DNA from 2 places in the Pseudomonas sp. H1_G08 genome. Region 2 is predicted to be linked to the other one. Evidence: predicted binding sites of a transcription regulator. Region 2 holds the regulator's gene; the other holds the start of a gene.
What was found. Region 2 encodes sigma-54, which starts transcription at its own class of promoters, with help from an activator protein. Its sites were predicted from a motif close to ANTGGCATNNANNTTGCTNT; they were not measured.
Positions count from the first base shown of each region.

Region 1: the regulator sigma-54 is predicted to act here: its motif matches at 2,324-2,343, upstream of AB4N85_RS02690 (flagellar basal body rod protein FlgF).

Region 1 covers NZ_CP162822.1:571,936-584,178, reverse strand. The annotation lists gene flgH (flagellar basal body L-ring protein FlgH) at 1-646, opposite strand, end outside; gene flgG (flagellar basal-body rod protein FlgG) at 698-1,483, opposite strand; gene AB4N85_RS02690 (flagellar basal body rod protein FlgF) at 1,529-2,269, opposite strand; gene AB4N85_RS02685 (sigma-54-dependent phenylalanine hydroxylase transcriptional regulator PhhR) at 2,614-4,176, opposite strand; gene phhA (phenylalanine 4-monooxygenase) at 4,570-5,361, shown strand; gene AB4N85_RS02675 (4a-hydroxytetrahydrobiopterin dehydratase) at 5,477-5,833, shown strand; gene AB4N85_RS02670 (amino acid aminotransferase) at 5,833-7,026, shown strand; gene AB4N85_RS02665 (hypothetical protein) at 7,344-7,475, shown strand; gene AB4N85_RS02660 (hypothetical protein) at 7,546-7,728, shown strand; gene AB4N85_RS02655 (MFS transporter) at 7,841-9,028, shown strand; gene arfB (alternative ribosome rescue aminoacyl-tRNA hydrolase ArfB) at 9,025-9,438, opposite strand; gene AB4N85_RS02645 (amino acid permease) at 9,663-11,075, opposite strand; gene AB4N85_RS02640 (hypothetical protein) at 11,968-12,105, shown strand; gene AB4N85_RS02635 (leucyl aminopeptidase) at 12,177-12,243, shown strand, end outside.
Region 2 covers NZ_CP162822.1:5,768,475-5,780,717, forward strand. The annotation lists gene AB4N85_RS25960 (YhdP family protein) at 1-84, shown strand, start outside; gene AB4N85_RS25965 (carbon-nitrogen hydrolase family protein) at 213-1,073, shown strand; gene tldD (metalloprotease TldD) at 1,078-2,520, shown strand; gene yjgA (ribosome biogenesis factor YjgA) at 2,572-3,096, opposite strand; gene pmbA (metalloprotease PmbA) at 3,205-4,551, shown strand; partial or broken gene AB4N85_RS25985 (FagA protein) at 4,804-4,884, shown strand; gene AB4N85_RS25990 (hypothetical protein) at 5,022-5,462, shown strand; gene AB4N85_RS25995 (superoxide dismutase) at 5,464-6,075, shown strand; gene AB4N85_RS26000 (ZIP family metal transporter) at 6,105-6,998, shown strand; gene AB4N85_RS26005 (HPr family phosphocarrier protein) at 7,033-7,308, opposite strand; gene rapZ (RNase adapter RapZ) at 7,324-8,181, opposite strand; gene ptsN (PTS IIA-like nitrogen regulatory protein PtsN) at 8,184-8,648, opposite strand; gene hpf (ribosome hibernation-promoting factor, HPF/YfiA family) at 8,660-8,968, opposite strand; gene AB4N85_RS26025 (RNA polymerase factor sigma-54) at 9,042-10,532, opposite strand; gene lptB (LPS export ABC transporter ATP-binding protein) at 10,699-11,424, opposite strand; gene lptA (lipopolysaccharide transport periplasmic protein LptA) at 11,424-11,969, opposite strand; gene lptC (LPS export ABC transporter periplasmic protein LptC) at 11,956-12,243, opposite strand, start outside.

The DNA of each region.
Region 1 (12,243 bases), 700 kb from region 2:
GACTCGTATCGGCAAACGCGCCGGTACCCGAGTAGGTGATGCGCGCATCGGCGACACGGGTCGACGACACGGTGTTGTCGGTCGCGATGTCATCGGCGCGGACCATACCGGCGATGCGCACAAGTTCGTCACCGGTGTTGAGCGTCAGCCACTTCTCGCCACGCACGGCGATGATGCCGTTGGGCAGCACGTCGGCCACGGTCACGGTGATCGAACCGGTCAGGCTGTTGCTCTGCCCGGACTTGGCGTCGCCCTTGGTCGAACGGTCGGCGCTGTAGCCGGCGTTGAGGCTCAGGTCACCGCCACCAATCGGGTTGTTGGTGGTCAGGCTGGAGCCGAACAACGAGGTCAGACCGATCGAGTTATCGCTGTTCTTGTCCATCTGCGAGTTGGCGTTCTTGCTCGCCTGGGTGCGCTCGTTCAGGGTGATGGTGATGATGTCACCGACCCGGAACGCCTTGCGGTCGCTGTACAGGTTCTGCTCGAAGCCGGCCTGATAGATCGAGCCGTTATTGGCAGCCGCCGGCAACGGTGTGCGCGGCAACACCGGGGCGTAGTAAGGGTCATTGGGCTTGGGCGTCGGGGCGACGCAGCCCGCGAGCGAGACGACCCCACTCAATGCCAGAACAGATACAAAGCGCTTCATGACCCTACCTCACGGTGTTGCTGGCGACCTCAGGCCGCCCCAAAGACTGGATTACAGATTCTGCGTTACGAACGAGAGCATCTGGTCGGCGGTGGAGATCACCTTGGAGTTCATCTCGTAGGCGCGTTGAGTGGTGATCATGTTGACCATCTCTTCAACGGTGCTGACGTTCGAGGTTTCCAGGGTGTTCTGCAGCGTGGTACCGAAACCGTTCAGGCCCGGGGTGCCGATCTGCGGCGCGCCGGAAGCAGCGGTTTCCAGGAACAGGTTGTTGCCCACTGCTTGCAGACCGGCCGGGTTGATGAAGTCGGCGGTCTGCAGGTTGCCGATCACTTGCGAGGCCGGGTTGCCGGCGATGGTGATCGACACGGTGCCGTCACGGCCGACAGTGAAGGTCTGCGCATCGTTCGGGATGATGATCGCCGGTTCCAGCGCGAAACCGCTGGCGTTGACGATCTGGCCATTGGAGTCGAGGTGGAAAGTACCGTCACGGGTGTAGGACGTGGTGCCGTCCGGCTGCAGGATCTGGAAGAAACCGCGACCGTCGATGGCCATGTCCAGCGGCTGCTCGGTGGTTTGCAGGCTGCCGGCGGTGAAGTTTTTCTGGGTACCGACAATGCGCACACCGGTACCCACTTGCAGACCCGACGGCAGTTCGCTGTCCTGGGTCGACTGGGCGCCTGGCTGACGCTTGATCTGATAGAGCAAGTCCTGGAACTCGGCACGGTCACGTTTGAAACCCGTGGTCGAAACGTTCGCCAGGTTGTTGGAAATGGTGGTCAGGTTGGTGTCCTGGGCGGACAGACCGGTTTTGGCAACCCATAGAGCCGGAAGCATTCGATTCTCCTCGTGCGCCTGTTTTACGGCGCGACGTTCTGATAATTAGCTGATCTGCAAGACCCGAGCCATGGCCTGGTCGTCGTCTTTGGCGGTGTTCATCATCTTGACGTGCAACTCGAATTGCTTGGCCAGGGCCAGCACCGAAGTCATTTCTTCCACGGCATTGACGTTGCTCGACTCAAGGAAACCCGAGACCAGTTTGACGTTGGCGTCGGCTTGCGCCGGCTGGCCGTCCTTGGTGTAAATCGAACCGTCGAGGCCTTTGTTCATGTTCTTGATGTCCGGGTTGACCAGCTTGATCCGGTCGACTTCGGCCATGACGCGCGGACCTTCGCCCATTGCGCGAATGCTGATGGTGCCGTCTTCACCGACTTCGACCTGCTGCTCGGGCGGCACAGCGATCGGGCCGCCATTACCGATCACCGGCATGCCGTTGCCGGCGCGCAGTACTCCGAGGGCATCGATGTTGAGGCTGCCGGTACGCACGTAGCTTTCACCACCGCTGGGGTTTTGCACGGCGATGAAACCGTTGCCGGATACCGCGACGTCGAGTTCACGACCGGTCTGCACCAGCGAGCCCGGCGTGAAGTCGGTGGCAGGACGTTCGCTCATGGCAAACGCGCGCGCCGGAAAGCTGTCACCGAATACCGGCATCGAACGCGCCTGCTCGAGGTCGCGCTGAAAGCCGTTGGTGGAAATGTTCGCCAGGTTGTTGGCATGCGCCCGTTGCGCCAGTGCGTTCTGGCTGGCGCCGGTCATTGCCACATAAAGGTACTTGTCCACAGTGTTTCCTCTGCATGCCGGACGTTTGCCGCCCACCGCTGTACTGCTCAGCCATAAGCAATTTGCAGACCAACTTTTTATTGGCGGGCGAAGGCCCGGTAAACAGGGGACTTGAGGGGATTGGAGGGAGAATCTGAAATGGTTTGAAGACGAAAAACCGGCGGTGTCATGCCGGTTAGTGGCAATCCTGAGTTCGGCGGGGGATGGAGATCCTGTGGCGAGGGGATTTATCCCCGTTCGGCTGCGCAGCAGTCGCCAAGCCTGCAAATGAGGTCGCTGGGAAGAAAAAGCGGGGCGGCTTCGCCGCCCATCGGGGATAAATCCCCTCGCCACAAAGGCTCTATTTAGCTTTCGGAGGTTTTGCCAACCTCATACTCACGCAGCTTGTTGGCAATGGTGGTGTGCGAAACACCGAGTCGCTTGCCCAACTGCCGACTGCTTGGATGCTCGGAATACAGCCGTTCCAGCACCGCTTTCTCGAAGCGCCCGACGATCTCGTCCAGACTGCCGTCGAGGGAAAAATCGCCAAGCGGCTGACGCACGCCGTAATCCGGCAGGCGAATATGTTCGGCCTTGACCGTGCCGCCGTCGCACAGGGAAACCGCCTGGAACAGCACGTTCTCCAGTTGCCGCACATTGCCCGGCCAGTGGTAATGGCTGAGGCGATCCATCGCCGCCGGGGCCAGTTTCGGCAGCGGACAGCCGATCTGCCGACTGGCCTGGTCGAGAAAGTGTTCAACCAGCGGCGTCAGACCGTCGAGGCACTCGCGCAGCGGCGGGATGTGCAGCGACAGCACGTTCAAGCGGTGATAGAGATCCTGGCGAAACTCGCCGCGCGCGCACAATTCGGACAAGTCCACCTGGGTCGCGCAGATCACCCGCACGTCCAGATACACCTCTTCATCACTGCCGACGCGACGGAAGCAACCGTCCTGAAGAAAGCGCAGCAATTTGACCTGCAAGCGCGGGCTCATCTCGCCGACGCCATCGAGAAACAGCGTGCCGCCAGCGGTCAACTCCAGCAGGCCAAGCTTGCCCTCAGCGCGAGCGCCTTCGAAAGCGCCGGGGCCGTAGCCGAACAGTTCGGTCTCGGCCATCGACTCCGGCAACCCGGCGCAGTTGAGCGCCATCAACGGTGACTGTCCACGCGGGCTGGCGAGGTGACAGGCGCGCGCGAGCAGTTCCTTGCCGGTGCCGGTTTCGCCTTCTATTAATAGCGGTGCATCCAGCGGCGCCATGCGTCGCGCTTCGCGGACCACAGCGGCCATGACTTTCGAGCTCTGGAAGATACTGTCGAAGCCGCGCAGCTCCTGTTTGCGCACGTTGTAGATGCGCTCGCCGACCCGATCGGCGCGGTGCAGAGTCAATACGGCGCCGGCCATGGCCTCGCTGTCATCGTGCTCCGATTGCAGCGGCGCGATGTCGGCGAGAAAGATGTCGCCCTTGACCTTGACCCGCATGCCGTTGATCCGCGACTTGTTGGCGCGCACCAGTTCCGGCAGGTCGAAATCCTCGGCGTAGCGCGACAGCGGAATCCCCGGCACTTCATCGACGCGCACCCCGAGCAACTGCGCCGCCGCGCGGTTGGCCGCAACGATTGAGCCGCCCATGTCGATCGACAGCACCGGAAACTCCAGTGCGCCGAGCAGTGCGTTCAATTCCATGTGTCGGCGTTCGCTGGGCATCAGCCCGACGCGCTTGACCCCAAACACCCCGCCGATCGCCTCGAACTTGGGGCGCAACGCCTGGAACTGGATGTTGATCAGGTTCGGGCAGTGCAGGTAGATCGCATTGCCATGCTCACCACCCACCTCGCCGCGTGCGACGTTGATCCCGTACGCCACCAGCAGATTGAGAATGTCGCGCAGGATGCCGATGCGGTTCTGGCAGTGGACTTTGATGCGCATAGAAAAAGGCCCGACAGGTTTGAAAGATAAACACATGTCCTTGTGGGAGCGAGCCTGCTCGCGAAGGCGCCAGCACATTCAGTATCGATGTGTCAGACAGACCGCTTTCGCGAGCAGGCTCGCTCCCACAGGGTTCTCTGGCGCGCCCGGGGCAGATGTTTCTGTCGAGGCACGCAGATAGTTGTCAAGATTATGTGACAGCCCCGACCTTTTTCAAACCCGCCAATCACCGTAAATGCGCATTACCCGACAAAGCGTAACGATAACTTTACGAAATACGCAGAATTTTCCTACGCACACACCGGTCAACATGCTGCACGCCCTGTCACTCTCGGGTATTCCTTTAGCCATCGCTGGACATAACAAAAACGAATTTCCTAGCAGGAGAGCAGCATGAAGCAGACGCAATACGTGGCTCGCGAGCCCGATGCGCAAGGTTTTATCGACTACCCCGCCGAAGAACATGCGGTGTGGAACACGCTGATCACTCGCCAGTTGAAGGTGATTGAAGGTCGCGCGTGCCAGGAATACCTGGACGGTATCGAAAAACTCGGTCTGCCCCACGACCGCATCCCGCAACTGGCCGAGATCAATAAAGTCCTCGGCGAGACCACCGGCTGGCAAGTTGCCCGGGTGCCGGCGCTGATTCCTTTCCAGACGTTTTTCGAGTTGCTTGCCAGCAAGCAATTCCCCGTCGCCACCTTCATACGTACCCGCGAAGAACTCGACTACCTGCAAGAGCCGGACATCTTTCACGAGATCTTTGGTCATTGCCCGTTGCTGACCAACCCGTACTTCGCTGAATTCACCCACACCTACGGCAAGCTCGGCCTGCAAGCGACCAAGGAAGAGCGCGTGTATCTGGCGCGGCTGTACTGGATGACCATCGAATTCGGTCTGGTCGACACCCCGCAAGGCAAGCGCATCTACGGTGGCGGGATTCTGTCCTCGCCCAAAGAAACCGTTTACTGCCTGTCGGACGAGCCCGAGCATCAGGTTTTCGATCCCCTGGAAGCCATGCGCACGCCGTATCGCATCGACATCCTGCAGCCGCTGTACTTCGTCCTGCCCAATCTCAAGCGCCTGTTCGACGTGGCCCATGAAGACATCATGGCCATGGTTCGTCAGGGCATGCAGTTGGGCTTGCACGCGCCGAAATTTCCGCCGAAACCCAAAGCCGCCTGAACCGCGACTTTTGCTGACAATTGCGTCTGTCCGTCGCCGCCACTTTGCTTTAGCGTGACGGCATTGGCGGCACACGCGCTTTAATAAAAAACACACTCGTTTTCAGGAATACACCATGTCGACTTTGAACCAAGCCCACTGCGAAGCCTGCCGCGCCGATGCGCCACAAGTCAGCGACGAAGAACTGCCGATCCTGATCAAGCAGATCCCTGACTGGAACATCGAAGTACGCGACGGCATCATGCAGCTGGAGAAAGTTTTCCTGTTCAAGAACTTCAAGCATGCGCTGGCCTTCACCAACGCCGTGGGCGAGATCTCCGAGGCCGAAGGTCACCACCCGGGCCTGCTGACCGAGTGGGGCAAAGTCACCGTGACCTGGTGGAGCCATTCGATCAAAGGCCTGCACCGCAACGACTTCATCATGGCTGCGCGCACTGACGAAGTGGCCAAGACCGCAGAAGGACGCAAGTAATGCACTTCGACGCCATCGGCCGGGTCCCCGGCGACCCGATTCTCGGTTTGATGGAGGCCTATGCGCAGGATGCCAATCCGCGCAAGTTCGACCTCGGCGTTGGCGTCTACAAGGATGCCCAGGGCCTGACGCCGATCCCGGAAGCGGTGAAAATCGCCGAGGCGCGACTGGTCGAAAGCCAGGACACCAAGACCTACATCGGTGGCCACGGCAATCCGCTGTTCGGCAAGGTCATCAATGAGCTTGTGCTCGGTAGCGACTCGGCATTGATCGCCGAACAACGCGCCGGCGCCACCCAGACCCCGGGAGGCACCGGTGCCCTGCGTCTGGCGGCCGACTTCATCGCGCAATGCCTGCCGGGCAAAGGCGTGTGGTTGAGCAACCCGACCTGGCCGATCCACGAAACCATTTTCGCCGCCGCCAAGGTCAAGGTCAGCCACTACCCGTACGTGGGTAGTGACAACCGCCTCGACGTCGAAGCGATGCTCGCCGTGCTCAAGGAAGTGCCGAAGGGCGACGTGGTGCTGCTGCATGCGTGCTGCCACAACCCGACCGGTTTCGACCTGAGCCATGACGACTGGAAGCGCGTGCTTGAAGTGGTGCGCAGCCGCGATCTGCTGCCGCTGATCGACTTTGCTTATCAGGGTTTTGGCGATGGCCTGGAGCAGGACGCGTGGTCGACCCGGTTGTTCGCGGCGCAAGTGCCGGAGCTGCTGATCACCAGTTCCTGCTCGAAGAACTTCGGCCTGTATCGCGACCGCACCGGGGCACTGATCGTCTGCGCGACCAGCGCCGACAAGCTCATCGACATCCGCAGCCAACTGGCCAACATCGCCCGCAATCTGTGGTCGACGCCGCCGGATCACGGCGCGGCGGTGGTCGCGACCATCCTCGCCGATCCAGAGCTGAAAGCGCGCTGGGCCGATGAAGTGGAAGCGATGCGTCTGCGGATCGCCCAGCTGCGCAGCGGTCTGGTCGAAGCGCTGGAACCCCACGGTTTGCGCGAGCGTTTCGCACACATCGGTGTGCAACGCGGGATGTTCTCCTACACCGGCCTGTCGCCGGAACAGGTGAAAACCCTGCGCGAGCGGCACAGCGTGTACATGGTCCGCTCCGGCCGCGCGAACGTCGCCGGCATCGACGCCACCCGCCTCGCATCGCTCGCCGACGCCATCGCCGACGCCTGCAAATAGCCCCCCCGCCCGACTGATCGTTCCCACGCTCTGCGTGGGAATGCCTCTTCGGACGCTCTGCGTCCGCTTTGGGACGCAGAGCGTCCCCGGCTGCATTCCCACGCGGAGCGTGGGAACGATCGAAGATCAAAAGATCGCAGCCTTCGGCAGCTCCTACATTTGTTTCTGCGGTGACCTTCTGGCTTCCTCCCCTGCGGCCATCTGTCGCATTAATTTGAATTAAAAGTCTGATTGTCATTTTTCCTGCTGTATCCTGCGCAGGCTTTGTAAAGCGCGGAGCACCTGATCTATCAACAGACTTAGCGAGGAGCGCACCCATGCACGAGATTCCCAATCTCCCCTTCCCAAGCCTGCACGTACCTGAGCAGACGACCCCGCAACACGCCGGCGCTGAAAAGCCCGAGCCGCAAGAAGCCGCTGACAGCCGCAAAGCCGACAGCGAAGAGTAAGACCCGCCGTACAGACCGTGTGGAAAGCGCTAACATGCGCTTTCCACACTGCCTGAAACCCGAGCCCGCCATGACCGACGAATTCTCCGAAAGCCAAGCTGCCGTGCTGATCGGCGCCACCGAGAAGATGATCGAGATCTGGAATCGCCTCTCGCCCGAGAAGCAAGCTGCCCTGCTCGAACGTTTCGGCAGCGAAGAAAACGCCCTCGCCGCCCTCGTCACCACGCAACTGGTCGCCCCGGCGAAATCCTGAAAGCGCCGCCCGGCAAATAGTTTTACTTTTCCCCGCCCTTGAACGGTTCACGCCGGTATCATGAGCAGCCTATCTAATCTGCTGCTCCCGTGGATCGTTACCCATGTCGTCTATATCCGAGCCCCAGCGTCCGCTGGCGGTTACGCTGCAAGTAGTCTCCATCGTCCTCTTCACCTTCATCGGTTACCTGAACATCGGCATCCCGCTCGCCGTGTTGCCGGGCTATGTCCACAGTGACCTTGGTTTCGGCGCCGTGATCGCCGGGCTGGTGATCAGCGTGCAATACCTCGCCACCCTGCTCAGCCGTCCATATGCCGGCAAGATCATCGACAACCAGGGCAGTAAACGCGCAGTGATGATTGGCCTCGCTGGTTGCGGCTTGAGCGGTGTGTTCATGCTGATTTCCGCGTGGACGCCGAACCTGCCGCTGCTCAGTCTGATCAGCCTCTTAATTGGCCGTCTGGTGCTGGGCAGCGCGGAAAGCCTGGTCGGTTCCGGTTCGATTGGCTGGGGCATCGGCCGGGTCGGCGCGGCGAATACGGCGAAAGTGATTTCCTGGAACGGCATCGCCAGTTACGGCGCCCTGGCGATCGGCGCGCCGTTCGGTGTGTGGCTGGTAAGCAGGTTGGGGCTGTGGAGCATGGGCGTGAGCATCATCCTCCTCGCCCTGCTCGGTCTGGCGCTGGCATGGCCGAAGACCGCCGCGCCGATCGTCGCCGGCGAACGCCTGCCGTTCATGCATGTGCTGGGCAAAGTCTTCCCCCACGGCTGCGGGCTCGCGCTGGGTTCGATCGGTTTTGGCACCATCGCCACTTTCATCACCCTGTATTACGCGACCCAGCACTGGGACAACGCCGTGCTGTGCCTGAGCCTGTTCGGCGCCAGCTTCATCGGCGCGCGGCTGCTGTTCGGCAACCTGATCAACCGCCTCGGCGGATTTCGCGTGGCGATTGCCTGCCTGTCGGTGGAAACGTTGGGGCTGTTGTTGCTGTGGATTGCTCCGGATGCGCATTGGGCACTGGCCGGTGCGGCGCTGAGCGGTTTCGGCTTCTCGCTGGTGTTCCCGGCGCTGGGCGTGGAGGCGGTGAATCTGGTGCCGGCCTCGAGCCGTGGCGCGGCGGTCGGTGCCTATTCACTGTTCATTGATTTGTCGCTGGGGATCACCGGGCCGCTGGCCGGGGCGATCGCAGCAGGATTCGGTTTTGCTTCGATCTTCCTGTTCGCCGCATTTGCAGCGTTGAGCGGCCTTGGCTTGAGTGTCTATCTGTACAAGCACACGGCGAAGTATCGCGAGGTTTAGAAGTCCACCTTGCCGCGCCCGGCCTTGATACTGCCGCGCTTGGTTTTCGACTCCAGCCGACGCTTCTTCGAGCCAAGGGTCGGCTTGGTCGGGCGGCGTTTCTTTTCCACTTTGGTGGCGCTGAGAATCAGCTCGACCAGCCGCTCCAGCGCATCGGCGCGGTTGGCTTCCTGGGTTCGGTATTGCTGCGCCTTGATGATCAGCACGCCATCGCTGGTGATACGGCTGTCACGCAGTGCCAGCAGGCGTTCCTTGTAGAACTCCGGCAATGACGAGTTGGGAATGTCGAAGCGCAAGTGCATGGCGCTGGAGACCTTGTTGACATTCTGCCCACCGGCGCCTTGCGCGCGGATGGCGGTCAATTCGATCTCGGCATCCGGCAGATGCACATTGTTGGAAATCACCAGCATGGAAAAGCGTCCGTAATCAGAGCGTGCAGGATAACCCGATTCACTCAACCTCTGTGGGAGCGAGCCTGCTCGCGAAGGCGGTGTGTCAGTCGATGCAGATGTTTCTGATGGACCGCTTTCGCGAGCAGGCTCGCTCCCACAGGGTTCGGTGTGATGTCAGATTTTTCCATTTCAAAACAACAAACCCGGCACTCTGGCCGGGTTTGCTGTTTCTGCTTGAGCGGTTACTTGGCGATCACTGGCAGCGCCTGCTGGGCACTGCGCTTGTTCTTGATCAGGTAGCAGACCCACATGAACACCACCCACACCGGAATCGCGTATACCGATATCTGAATCCCCGGGATCAGCAGCATCACGCCGAGGATGAACACCACGAACGCCAGGCAGACGAAGTTGCCGTACGGGTACCACAGCGCCTTGAACAGCGGCGTCTGCTTGGTCTGGTTCATGTGCTGGCGGAACTTGAAGTGCGAGTAGCTGATCATCGCCCAGTTGATCACCAGCGTCGCAACCACCAGCGACATCAGCAGTTCCAGCGCGTGCTGCGGGATCAGGTAGTTGAGCAACACGGCAACCAGTGTCACTGCCGCCGAAGCCAGAATCGAACGCACCGGCACACCGCGTTTATCGATCTTCGCCAGACCTTTCGGCGCATCACCCTGCTCGGCCATGCCCAGCAGCATACGGCTGTTGCAGTAGGTGCCGCTGTTGTATACCGACAGCGCGGCGGTCAGCACGACGAAGTTGAGGATGTGCGCGGCGGTGTTGCTGCCGAGCATCGAGAACACTTGTACGAACGGGCTGCCGCTGTAGGAATCGCCCGAGGCGTTGAGCGTTTCCAGCAGGCTGTCCCAAGGAGTCAGCGACAGCAGGATCACCAGCGCGCCGATGTAGAAAATCAGGATGCGGTAGATCACCTGGTTGATCGCTTTCGGGATCACGGTTTTCGGTTTATCGGCTTCAGCAGCGGTGAAGCCGAGCATTTCCAGACCGCCGAAGGAGAACATGATGATCGCCATGGCCATCACCAGACCGCTCAACCCGTTGGGAAAGAAACCGCCGTGGGACCACAGGTTGCTCACCGAGGCTTGCGGGCCGCCGTGGCCGCTGACCAGCAAGTAGCTGCCCAGGGCGATCATGCCGACGATGGCCACGACCTTGATGATCGCAAACCAGAATTCGGCTTCACCGAAGACTTTGACGTTGGCCAGGTTGATCGCGTTGATCAGCACGAAGAATGCAGCAGCGGAGACCCAGGTCGGGATGTCCGGCGCCCAGTAATGGATGTACTTGCCGACCGCTGTCAGCTCGGACATGCCCACCAGAATGTACAGAATCCAGCAGTTCCAGCCCGAGAGGAAACCGGCGAAACCGCCCCAGTATTTGTGGGCGAAGTGGCTGAAGGAACCGGCCACCGGCTCTTCGACGATCATTTCGCCGAGCTGGCGCATGATCATGAAGGCGATGAAGCCGCAAATGGCGTAGCCGAGGATCATCGACGGGCCGGCGGATTTCAGTACCCCGGCAGAGCCGAGGAACAATCCGGTACCGATCGCGCCACCGAGGGCGATCAGTTGAATATGGCGATTTTTCAGGCCGCGCTTTAGCTCGCCTGATTGCGAGGGTTGTCCACTCATGAAAAAGGTCTCACGCAAGGTTTGATGATGTTCAGTAGACGTTGCTGCAAGGTTGCGATTTCAGGCAGCCCCGATCAAACCCCAGCGCAGGCACCAGGAGTTCAGCTCATTTACAACGGTCATGCGTCACCTGTTTGTTTTTATCTGTGACGAAATCGAACCCGGCACGCTTGTGGCGCGGCGGAGTGAACAAGGCGGATAGCCTCGAGATTTTTGCGATTACGCAGAGGGTCACAGTTAAAACGCGGCGCATTGTACACCGCTAACCCCCTGCTGCCAGACCCGCCTGATCAGCGTGTCGGTTGCCGGGATTGCACGTGTCCGCCTCGACAGTGCCGAGCGGCTGCAAAATATGAGTCAGGCCTTTGCAGGCCATCGACGGGGACGAGGAAAAAACCGTCCCACGGGGAGAAGTGGAAATCAGTCGCGGCGTTCATTGCGCCTCCTTCTTGTTATTCGCCTGCACGACAGGCATGGGGCGCATCACACCCTGCCTGAAGGCTGGAAACAAGCGCGCCAGAGCCTTGCGCGGCAGCTGTTCTCCCGGCTTACGGAAGCTTTTCCTTACAACCGATGCGGAGGCGGGAAATCACCGCTCCGGCGGGGTCTTTTCGTCACGTTTTGTTTACAACGCGTAACGAATATTTTCCGAATCAGAAATTTCCGAAGGACGTCTGCATATTGACGGTAGCTAGCTTGCTATCAATTTCGCCTGCCTAGTTTTTTGTTTTCAAATAAGAAAACCGATCCTGAAAAACAGAACAAAAAGTCTATTTAAAAATTAAATGGATAAAATTTTGCATTACGAAAAAGCCTCAACTAGGTTTTTCACGTCTCACCGGCCACCTCGACCGGTCAGTCATAAACCGTGAAATTCTCTAGGAGATCGACCATGCAAGCACTGGAAAAAGACTTGGATACCGAACTGCAACTGGACGAATGGTTTGAAGCGCCAACCCATGAGGCCGCTGTGGAAATGATGCAAGCCGACGCGGTGGTTCCGTTCGGCACGGCGATGTGGCCTCTGTAAGACATCCCGGGCAGGCACGGTCCGGCCGGTCGTGCCTGCCGCTTCATTCCCCGGTCAGTCAGGGAGGATTCATGGACAAGCCCCGCGCCATCTCGCATTTCCTTTACTACCTCGAACATCACCCTGCCCTCGCCGGCC
Region 2 (12,243 bases):
CGCGTCGCGCGCTTCGCCAGCGTCAAGTACACCGTCAAAGGCCCATGGAAAGAGCCGAAAATCACCTTCGACAAGCCTTTTTAACTAGCAGACACTACCCGTGTAGGAGCTGCCGAAGGCTGCGATCTTTTGATCTGGCTCTTAAAAAAAATCAACAGATCGCAGCCTTCGGCAGCTCCTACACAGTCATATGCAAATCCCGGGGAGCGGCCATGTCTTTAGCGGTGATTCAAATGGTCAGCCAGAGCGACGTGCCGGCCAATCTGGCCCAGGCCCGGCGCCTGCTTGAACAGGCCGCCGCCGGCGGGGCGAAACTCGCGGTGCTGCCGGAAAACTTCGCCGCCATGGGCCGTCGCGACGTCGCCGATATCGGCCGCGCCGAGGCCTTGGGCGAAGGGCCGATCCTGCCATGGTTGAAACAGACCGCCCGCGACCTCACCTTATGGATAGTCGCCGGCACGTTGCCGTTGCCACCGTTGGGTCAACCCACGGCCAAAGCCAATGCCTGCTCATTGCTGATCAACGAGCACGGCGAGGTGGTCGCGCGCTATGACAAGCTGCATCTGTTCGATGTCGATGTCGCCGACAATCGCGGCCGGTACCGTGAATCCGATGACTATGCTTATGGCGGTAATGTAGTGGTGGCGGATACGCCGGTGGGGCGAGTCGGTCTGAGCGTGTGTTACGACTTGCGTTTCCCGGAGCTGTACAGTGAATTGCGTGCCGCCGGTGCCGAATTGATTACTGCACCGTCGGCGTTTACGGCCGTGACCGGCGCCGCGCACTGGGATGTACTGATCCGCGCGCGGGCCATCGAAACACAGTGTTATATCCTGGCGGCCGCGCAGGGCGGCAGCCATCCCGGACCGCGTGAAACCTTCGGGCATGCGGCGATTGTCGACCCGTGGGGGCGCGTACTGGCCCAACAGGATCAAGGCGAGGCGGTGTTGCTGGCCGCCCGCGACAGCGATGAACAAGCGTCCATCCGGGCGCGCATGCCGGTGACGCGTCATCGGCGGTTTTTCTCGCAGGGCGCCCAGCGGCCTGCTTCAGAACACGAATTTAAGGCGTAAACCTATGAGCGAGTTGTTGTCCTCAGTCAGTGATCACCTGTTGGCACCCGGCGGTGTCACGATCGAGAGCCTGCAAGGCGTGCTCGGCGATCTGGCCGGACCGGGCATCGATGCCGCCGACCTGTATTTCCAGGGCCAGATTTCCGAGTCATGGGCGTTGGAAGACGGCATCGTCAAGGAAGGCAGCTTCAACCTCGATCAGGGTGTCGGCGTGCGTGCACAGTCCGGTGAGAAGACCGGTTTTGCCTACAGCAACGCGATCACCCTCGAGGCCCTCGGCGCAGCGGCCCGCGCCGCGCGTTCGATCTCCCGTGCCGGACAGAACGGCACCGTGCAGGCATTCACCAGCCAGGACGTCGCGCAGCTGTACGCGCCGGATAACCCGCTGGAAGTGCTCAGCCGCGCGGAAAAAGTCGAGTTGCTCAAACGCATCGACGTCGCCACCCGCGCACTCGATCCACGGATTCAGCAGGTCAGCGTGAGCATGGCCGGGGTCTGGGAGCGGATTCTGGTGGCCTCCACCGACGGTGGCCTGGCCGCCGACGTGCGACCGCTGGTGCGCTTCAATGTCAGCGTCATCGTTGAGCAGAACGGCCGGCGCGAACGCGGCGGGCATGGCGGCGGCGGGCGTACCGATTACCGCTACTTCCTCGCCGAAGACCGCGCCATGGGTTATGCCCGCGAAGCGCTGCGCCAGGCACTGGTCAACCTTGAAGCAATTCCAGCGCCGGCCGGTACCTTGCCGGTGGTGCTGGGTTCCGGCTGGTCCGGGGTGCTGCTGCACGAAGCGGTCGGTCACGGTCTGGAAGGCGATTTCAACCGCAAGGGCAGCTCGGCCTATAGCGGGCGCATGGGCGAAATGGTTGCCTCCAAGCTTTGCACCATCGTCGATGACGGCACCTTGAGCGGTCGTCGCGGTTCGCTGAGCGTCGATGACGAAGGCACACCAACCGAGTGCACCACGCTGATCGAAAACGGCGTGCTCAAGGGCTACATGCAAGACAAGCTCAATGCGCGGCTGATGGGCGTGGCGCGCACCGGTAACGGTCGTCGCGAATCCTATGCGCATCTGCCGATGCCACGCATGACCAACACCTACATGCTCGGTGGCGAAAGTGATCCGGCGGAAATCATCGCTTCGGTGAAGAAGGGCATCTACTGCGCCAACCTCGGCGGCGGTCAGGTCGATATCACCAGCGGCAAGTTCGTGTTCTCGACGAGCGAGGCTTATCTGATCGAGGACGGCAAGATCACCGCACCGGTCAAAGGCGCGACATTGATCGGCAACGGCCCCGAGGCGATGAGCCGGGTGTCGATGGTTGGTAACGATCTGGCGCTGGATAGCGGTGTGGGTACGTGCGGTAAGGATGGGCAGTCGGTGCCGGTGGGTGTCGGCCAGCCAACGCTGAAAATCGATGCGATTACCGTGGGTGGCACGGGCGCATAAGAACGGTGGGGCTTTCGGGTGGCGCGCAGGACGGCCACCCGGTGGCGATTTTCAACGCAGGCCGCGTTGAGTCTCGTCCAGCTCCCGAATGTATTTGAAGATCTTGCGGCTCGAAGCAGGTGGTTTGTTTTGCGCAACCTCATGCTGGGCCTGACGGATCAGGGAACGCAATTGCTGGCGATCGGCGTCCGGGTACTCGATGACGAATTTCTCCAGCACGGCGTCATCGCCCGCGATCAGGCGGTCACGCCAGCGTTCCAGATTATGGAAACGCTCGTTGTACTGGCGAGTGGAGGCATCGAGTTGATCGAGCAGAGTCAGAATCGCGTCAGTGTCCTGGTCGCGCATCAGTTTGCCGATGAACTGCAAATGCCGTTTACGCGCGATGTTCGCGGTGTGCTTGGGCGCATCGGCCAATGCCCGGCGCAAAGCGTCGGTCAACGGCAGTTTGGCGACCAGATCAGGCTTGAGTGTGGTCAGGCGCTCGCCGAGGTCAACCAGCGCATGCAACTCGCGTTTGACCTGAGATTTGCTTTTTTCTCCCGTATCGAGGGAGTCGTCGTAAGAATCAACCATGGTGGCAGTCCGCAAAGAAACGCCGCCATGATAACCAGTCGGGGGCCGCTTGTCCGGCCCGGTCGCTCGATGACCCCAGCCGAAAGCAGAATTTGAGTGGAGATGAGCATGAGTGCAGTTCAAAGCGTCGGCCCGCAGGCATTGCCGGCACTGCAAGAACAGGTCGAGCAGATCATCGCCGAAGCCAAGCGCCAAGGCGCCAGCGCCTGTGAAGTCGCGGTGTCGCTGGAGCAGGGGCTGTCGACCTCGGTGCGTCAGCGCGAGGTCGAAACCGTTGAATTCAATCGTGATCAGGGTTTTGGCATCACCCTGTACGTCGGCCAGCGCAAAGGCTCGGCCAGCACCTCGGCCACCGGGCCGGAGGCGATTCGTGAAACCGTCGCTGCAGCACTCGCGATAGCCAAACACACCTCCGAGGACGAAGCCTCGGGTCTGGCCGACGCCGCACTGATGGCCAGGGATGTGCAGGATTTCGACCTGTTCCACGAATGGGACATCACCCCGGAACAGGCCATTGAGAAGGCTTTGCTCTGCGAGGCAGCCGCGTTCGATGCCGATGCGCGGATCAAGAACGCCGACGGCACCACCCTCAGCACCCATCAGGGCTGCCGGGTTTATGGCAACAGCCACGGTTTCATCGGCGGTTACGCGTCGACCCGGCACAGCCTGAGTTGCGTGATGATCGCCGAAGCTGACGGACAGATGCAGCGCGATTACTGGTATGACGTCAATCGCCAGGGCAGTCTGCTCGCCGATCCGGTGAGCATCGGCCAGCGTGCCGCGCAACGGGCGGCGAGCCGTCTGGGCGCGCGGCCGGTGCCGACCTGCGAAGTGCCGGTGCTGTTTTCCGCCGAACTGGCGGGCGGTCTGTTCGGCAGCTTCCTCTCGGCAGTATCCGGCGGCAGCCTGTATCGCAAATCGTCGTTTCTGGAAGGCACACTGGGGCAGAAGCTGTTCCCGGAATGGCTGACCATTGATGAGCGTCCGCATCTGATGCGTGCCATGGGCAGTGCTTCCTACGACGGTGATGGCCTGGCGACTTACGCGAAACCGTTCGTCGAAAAGGGCGAGTTGGTCTCCTACATCCTCGGCACCTATTCCGGACGGAAACTGGGCATGCCGAGCACCGCCAACGCGGGCGGGGTGCACAACCTGTTCGTCACCCATGGCGACGAGGATCAGGCAGCACTGCTCAAGCGTATGGGCCGGGGATTGCTGGTCACCGAGTTGATGGGCCATGGCCTGAACATGGTCACCGGTGACTATTCGCGCGGCGCTGCGGGCTTCTGGGTGGAAAACGGCGAGATCCAGTTCGCCGTGCAGGAAGTGACCATCGCCGGCAACATGCGTGACATGTTCAAGCAGATTGTCGCAGTGGGTAATGATCTGGAACTGCGCAGCAACATTCGCACCGGGTCTGTGTTGATCGAGCGGATGACTGTCGCCGGCAGCTAAGCCGCGAATCCGCCAACAAAAAAAGGCGCGCCATCCGTTGTGGATGGCGCGCCTTTTTTATTCGCTTCGCACAAATCCCCTGTGGGAGCGAGCCTGCTCGCGAAAGCGGTGGATCAGTTGCAAATGTGCTGGCTGACACGGCGCATTCGCGAGCAGGCTCGCTCCCACAAATGAACAGCGCAAACTCGAACGCTTGTTTTGGTTCTCATTATCATCTAATAATAAATCTCATTTCCGGACGAGTCACGGATCATGAGTTCTGCCTTGCACGAGCAGCCCTACCTCGAAAGCCGGCGCTGGATGAGTCGCCAGATCCGTTGCGCGCTAACGCCTGCAAGGAAGGCTGTGCGGTGATCGACGTCGCCCTGGAACACACCCGCCTGTCGCGCAGCCAGCTGAAAGAGTTGCTCAACCCCGAGAAACTCACCGCCGGCGGCGTGTAAACCCCGCAACCGCTTTGGAGGCTCATCATGGAGCACTGGAAACGCACGATCGAACGGGCCAATCGCTGCTTCATGCTGGGCGAACTGATCGACGCCCGCGAGGCTTACCTGCAAGCCCTGGCCCTGGCGCAAGTGTTGTTCGAACGCTGGGCGGATGCCGACGAAGCGGTGGCGGCCTGCGTCGTCTCACATCACAACCTGGCTGACCTGCATCTGCGCCTGAACCAACCGGAGGAGAGCGCCGAATATCTCTGTGCCATCCATCAACGTTTGTTGCAGACCATGCAGGACGAGCGCTTGCGTCCGGCCCTGCGTGAGGCGGCGCTGCGCCAGAGCAGCAAGACCTATGTCGAACTGTTGAACTTCATCAGCGAGCACGGCGAATACCCACGCACCCAGCGCCTGCTGCATCCGGACACCGGCAATGCCCGCCGCGCCTCAACTTCTCATCAGTATGGAGTCCATTGAAATGGCTTTTACCTTGCCTGCCTTGCCTTACGCCTACGATGCCCTCGAGCCGCACATCGATGCGCAGACCATGGAAATCCATTACACCAAGCATCACCAGACCTACATCAACAACCTCAACGCCGCCGTGGAAGGCACCGAGTTCGCCGAGTGGCCGGTAGAAAAACTCGTCGCCAGCGTGCAGCAACTGCCGGAAAAACTTCGCGCGGCGGTGATCAATCAGGGCGGCGGCCACGCCAACCATTCGCTGTTCTGGGAAGTGATGGTGCCCAACGGTGGCGGCAAGCCCAGCGGCGCGCTGGCCAAGGCCATCGACGAGCAACTGGGCGGACTCGACAGTTTCAAGGAAGCGTTCACCAAAGCCGCGCTGACCCGTTTTGGCAGCGGCTGGGCGTGGCTGAGCGTGACACCGGATAAAAAACTGGTCGTGGAAAGCAGCGGCAACCAGGACAGCCCGTTGATGAACGGCAACACCCCGATCCTTGGCCTCGATGTCTGGGAGCACGCTTACTACCTGCGTTACCAGAACCGTCGCCCGGAATACATCAACGCGTTCTACAACGTGATCAACTGGCCGGAAGTTGCTGCGCGCTATCAGGCCGCACTGGTTTAAGCCTTCAATAAAAACAATCAGGGCTGACTATGGGCACGGAAACACTGGCGATTGGCAGTGGGCGCATGTTTCGTTACGCGGTGGGTTCGCTGTTGCTGTTGGCGGGTATGACTTTACTGGTCGCCCACGCTTTGCAATGGCTGAATCTGGAACCGAGGCTGTTACGAGCCTTGCAGGGCGGTGCCATCTGCGCCTTGGGCACGGCGCTTGGCGCGGTGCCGGTGCTGGTGATACGGCGCATGCCGCAGGCACTCAGCGACACCTTGCTGGGATTTGGTGCCGGGGTGATGCTGGCGGCGACGGCGTTTTCGTTGATCGTGCCGGGCATAGCTGCGGCTGAGAGCCTTGGCCTGACGCCGTGGGCCGCCAGTGGCCTGATCTGCTTTGGCATCCTGCTCGGTGCGTTCGGTCTGTATCTGGTGGATCGGCGCATTTGCGGTGCCTCGCCGGAGATGCTCGTCGGCACGTTGGAGCATCCGGTGATTCCACCGCGAATCTGGCTGTTCGTGTTCGCCATCATCGCGCACAACATTCCGGAAGGCATGGCGGTTGGCGTATCTGCCGGAGGCGGGGTGGCGGACGCCGACAGTCTGGCGATGGGCATTGCGTTGCAGGATGTGCCGGAAGGACTGGTGATTGCTCTGGTGCTGGCCGGGGCGGGAATGTCGCGGGTCAGAGCGTTTCTGATCGGCGCGGCGTCGGGGCTGGTCGAACCGATATTTGCGCTGCTGTGTGCGTGGCTCGTGAGTCTGGCTCAGGTGCTGTTGCCGTTGGGGCTGGCACTGGCGGCGGGGGCGATGTTGCTGGTGGTGACCCACGAAGTGATCCCGGAATCGCGCCGTCATGGGCATGACAAGCTGGCCAGTCTGGGCCTTCTGATCGGGTTTTGTCTGATGATGGTGATGGATACGGCGTTGGGGTGAATGGAGGCGAGGAACAGTGTCCCCGCCTCGAGGATTATTCACCTTCGTCGAAATACCTTTCGATCAGATCGACCAATGCGTCCATGGCTTCCTGAGCCTGTTCGCCTTCGGTGCTCAAATGGATCTTGGTGCCTTTACCCGCCGCGAGCATCATCATTGCCATGATGCTCTTGCCGTCGACAGTCGTTTCAGGTGTGCGTCCCACTCGGATCGTGCAGTCTGGATACTGACCCGCCACGCCGACAAATTTGGCCGATGCCCGGGCATGCAGGCCCAGCTTATTGATGATTTCGATTTCACGAGCAGGCATCGCGGTGTGGATCCTTTAGGTGAGGTCGCGGTGGCGAACCTGGACGTTCTTCAGGGTTTTCTGCAGGGCCTGACCCAGTCGTTCGGTCAGGTAGACGGAGCGGTGATGCCCGCCGGTGCAGCCAATGGCAATGGTGACGTAGGCGCGGTTGCTGGCGGCGAAGCGTGGCAGCCACTTGTTCAGGTAGGCGTAGATGTCCTGATACATTTCTTCGACATCCGGCTGCTGCGCCAGGTACTCGGCCACAGGGGCATCGAGGCCGGATTGCGCGCGCAGCTCCGGTTTCCAGTACGGATTGGGCAGGCAGCGCACGTCGAACACGAGGTCGGCGTCGACCGGCATGCCGCGCTTGAAGCCGAACGACTCGACCAGAAACGCCGTACCGGGCTCCGGTTGATTCAACAGGCGCAACTTGATGGTGTCGCGCAGTTGATACAGATTCAGGCTGGTGGTGTTGATTTTCAGGTCGGCCAGATCGGCGATCGGACCAAGCAGGGCGGTTTCATCGTGAATCGCCTCGGCCAGTGAGCGATTTGCGTTGCTCAGCGGGTGACGACGACGGGTCTCGGAAAAACGCTTGAGCAGGGTTTCTTCATCGGCGTCCAGGTACAGCACATCGCACTTGATATGCTTGGCACGCACGTCTTCGAGCAACTCAGGGAAACGTGACAGATGGCTGGGCAGGTTGCGCGCATCGATCGACACGGCGACCAGCGGCTGCGCCAGTTCTGTGTGAATCAGCGCCCGCTCGGCCAGTTCCGGCAGCAAACCGGCCGGCAGATTGTCGATGCAGTAGTAGCCGTTGTCCTCAAGGACATTCAGGGCGGTACTTTTACCCGAGCCCGAACGGCCACTGACAATGATCAAACGCATGATTAGTGCCCGTTCTGCTCGTCCAGTACAACCTGGTACAAGGCTTCATTGCTCGGAGCGCTGCGTAGCTTGTCGCGCACTTCCTTGCGGTCGAGCATGCTGGCGATCTGGCGCAACAACTCCAGATGCGCGTCGGTTGCGGCTTCCGGGACCAGCAGTACGAACAACAGGTCCACCGGAGCGCCGTCGATGGCGTCGAAATCGATCGGGGCTTCGAGGTGCAGCAGGGCGCTCACTGGCCCCGCGCAGCCCTTGAGGCGGCAGTGGGGAATGGCGATGCCGTTGCCAAAACCGGTGGAGCCGAGTTTTTCACGGGCGATCAGCGCCTCGAAGACATCCTGCATCGCCAGATCCGGCACTTCGCGGTGGATCAGGTTGGCAATCTGTTCGAGGGCTTTTTTCTTGCTGCCGCCCGGCGCGTTCACTTGGGAACGGCCGGGGGTCAGGATGGTTTCAAGTCGGATCATGGATAGGGGTGTTAACGACCGGTCGCGCCCTGGAGGAGGCTCTGGGTCTTTTCCTTATGCTTTTTGAGTTGGCGATCCAGCTTGTCGGTAAGTGAGTCGATCGCAGCGTACATGTCGGTATCTTCTGCGTTTGCGACCACTTCACTGCCGGGAATATGCAAGGTGGCTTCGATCTTCTGTTTCAGCTTTTCGACGCACATCGTGACCTGCACGTTGGTGATCTTGTCGAAATGTCGCTCCAGTCGCTGGAGTTTTTCCTCGATGTAGGAACGCAGAGGTTGGGTCACTTCCAGTTGGTGTCCACTGATGTTGACTTGCATACAGCTTCTCCTTCGTTGCCAGTGCATAAAGCGGCAGGCCGAAAAGCCTGCCACTGGAACGCTGTAACGTGGCTTACATCAACCGCTTGCGTTCGCTCGAAGGCGCGATTCCGAGGGATTCGCGGTACTTGGCGACGGTGCGGCGAGCCACCTGAATGCCTTGTGCCTCCAGTAAACCAGCGATCTTGCTGTCACTCAACGGCTTTTTCTGATTTTCCGCAGCGACCAGTTTCTTGATGATCGCGCGGATCGCCGTGGACGAGCATTCGCCGCCTTCGGAGGTGCTGACGTGGCTGGAGAAAAAGTATTTCAGCTCATAAATACCGCGCGGGGTATGCATGAATTTTTGTGTGGTCACCCGGGAAATCGTCGATTCGTGCATGCCGACCGCTTCGGCGATGTCATGCAATACCAACGGCTTCATTGCTTCGTCGCCGTACTCGAGGAAGCCGCGCTGATGTTCGACGATCTGCGTGGCCACTTTCATCAGGGTTTCGTTGCGGCTCTGCAGGCTCTTGATGAACCAGCGGGCCTCCTGCAACTGGTTGCGCATGAAAGTGTTGTCGGCGCTGGTGTCGGCACGCTTCACAAAACCGGCGTACTGGGCGTTGACGCGCAGGCGAGGCACCGATTCCTGGTTCAGCTCGACCAGCCAGCGCTCGTTGTCCTTGCGCACGATCACGTCGGGAATGACGTATTCGGCTTCGGTCGACTCGATCTGTGAGCCGGGACGCGGATTGAGGCTCTGCACCAGTTCGATGACCTGACGCAGCTCGTCTTCCTTGAGCTTCATGCGCCGCATCAACTGGCTGTAATCGCGGCTGCCGAGCAGGTCGATGTAATCGGCGACCAGACGCTTGGCCTCGGTCAGCCACGGCGTCTTCGCGGGCAGCTGGCGCAATTGCAGCAGCAGGCATTCGCTGAGGTTGCGTGCGCCGATACCGGCGGGCTCGAATTGCTGGATGCGATGCAGGACGGCTTCGATTTCGTCGAGCTCGATGTCCAGTTCCGGGTCGAACGCTTCAAGAATTTCTTCGAGTGTTTCGTCCAGATAGCCCTGATTGTTGATGCAGTCGATCAGGGTCACGGCGATCAGGCGATCGGTGTCGGACATCGGCGCCAGGTTCAGTTGCCAGAGCAGATGACTCTGCAGGCTCTCGCCGGCCGACGTGCGGGTGGTGAAATCCCACTCATCGTCATCGCTGCTGGGCAGGCTGCTGGCGCTGGTCTGGTAAACGTCTTCCCAGGCAGTATCCACTGGCAGTTCGTTGGGGATGCGCTCGTTCCAATCGCCATCCTCGAGGTTATCCACCGTCGGGGCGGTTTCCTGGTAGGAGGGTTCCTGGATTTCGGCGGGCTTCTGTTCGGCGTTGTCGGCCAGCGGATCGGCATTGTCGAAGTCGTCGCCTTCTTCCTGGCGCTCGAGCATCGGATTGGATTCCAGAGCCTCCTGGATCTCCTGTTGCAGGTCCAGGGTCGACAATTGGAGCAGGCGGATGGCCTGTTGCAGCTGCGGTGTCATCGTCAGCTGCTGGCCCATTCTCAAGACTAGCGATGGTTTCATGGCAGGGGCTTAACACCTTATTCGCCGGCGCTTTGCGCCATCCACTACAGGGCGCCGAAGCGCCAAACTTAAGCAAATTATATGCCTGAAACTGAAGTGTTTGCCTAGAGCGCTGTAACAATTAAAGCGGATAAATGCGCCTTGAATCGATACAGCGCTGTCGCGCTTACAGGCGGAACTCGTGACCCAGATACACTTCCTTGACCAGATCGTTGGCCAGGATGGTCTCGGCATCGCCTTCAGCGATCAGTTGACCGTCGTTGACGATGTAAGCGGTTTCGCAGATATCCAGCGTCTCACGCACGTTGTGGTCGGTGATCAGCACGCCGATGCCCTTGGCCTTGAGGTGATGGATGATCTGCTTGATGTCGCCGACCGAGATCGGGTCGACACCGGCGAACGGTTCGTCGAGCAGGATGAACTTGGGTGCAGTGGCCAGGGCGCGAGCGATTTCCACCCGGCGACGCTCACCGCCGGACAGGCTCATGCCGAGGTTGTCGCGGATGTGGCTGATGTGGAATTCCTGCAGCAGGCTTTCCAGCTCCTTGCGACGACCGGCCTTGTCCAGCTCCGGGCGGGTCTCGAGGATCGCCATGATGTTGTCGGCGACCGACAGTTTACGGAAGATCGACGCTTCTTGCGGCAGATAGCCGATACCGGCCTTGGCGCGGCCGTGCATCGGCTGGTGGCTGACGTCCAGATCATCGATCAGCACACGGCCCTGATCTGCCTGCACCAGGCCAACGATCATGTAGAAGCACGTAGTCTTGCCGGCGCCGTTCGGGCCGAGCAAGCCGACGATCTGCCCGCTGTCGATCGACAGGCTGACGTCACGCACGACCTGGCGGCTTTTATAGGCCTTGGCCAGGTGCTGAGCTTTCAGAGTTGCCATTACTGGGATTTCTCTTCGGTTTTCTTCTTCGGCTGGATCACCATGTCGATGCGCGGACGCGATTCGGTGACCTTGCTGCCCGTGGCGCGACCGGCGCTGGCCAGCTTCTTCACGGTGTCGTAGACGATTTTTTCGCCCTGGGTGACGTTGTTATCCTTGTCGATAACCTTGGCCTTGTCGATCAGCACCACCCGGTTCTGCTGGGCGTGGTATTGAATCGTCACGCCGTAGCCCTTGACCGGGTTGGCGTCGCCCTGGGTCTGCAACTGCTCGAAGTAAGCCAGGTTGCCTACCGAGGTCACCACGTCGATGTCGCCATTGGGCGCGCGCGTCATGGTCACGGTGTTGCCTTTAACGATCATCGAGCCTTGGGTAATGATCACGTCACCTTTATAGGTGGCGATGCCATTCTTGTCGTCCAGTTGGGCGTCGTCGGCCTGAATGCGGATAGGCTGCTGCTGATCGTTCGGCAGGGACCAGGCGCTCGCGCTTCCCAGTGCTGCGCCCAGACTGAGCAAAATAGGGAGGGTTTTAACGAGCCTCATACTGTCCTCTTACGTTCGATTGCAGGTGTATCCTGCTGTCCTTCAGGTACGCTTTCATTCCGACGCCAGTCGATACGCCGCCAGCGCCCTCGATTCTAACGGGTTGCGCGGTCTGCGCATATTCTTGCTGCGGGAACACGGTCATGCGGGCGCTGGTGATCAGGGTGCCGCGCTGTTTCTCGTCGGTGCGCTGTACGCGTACCGAATCGATCAATTCAACTTCGGTGCCGCCCGAATTCACTTCGCCGCGCTCGCTGGTCACGTGCCACGGGAA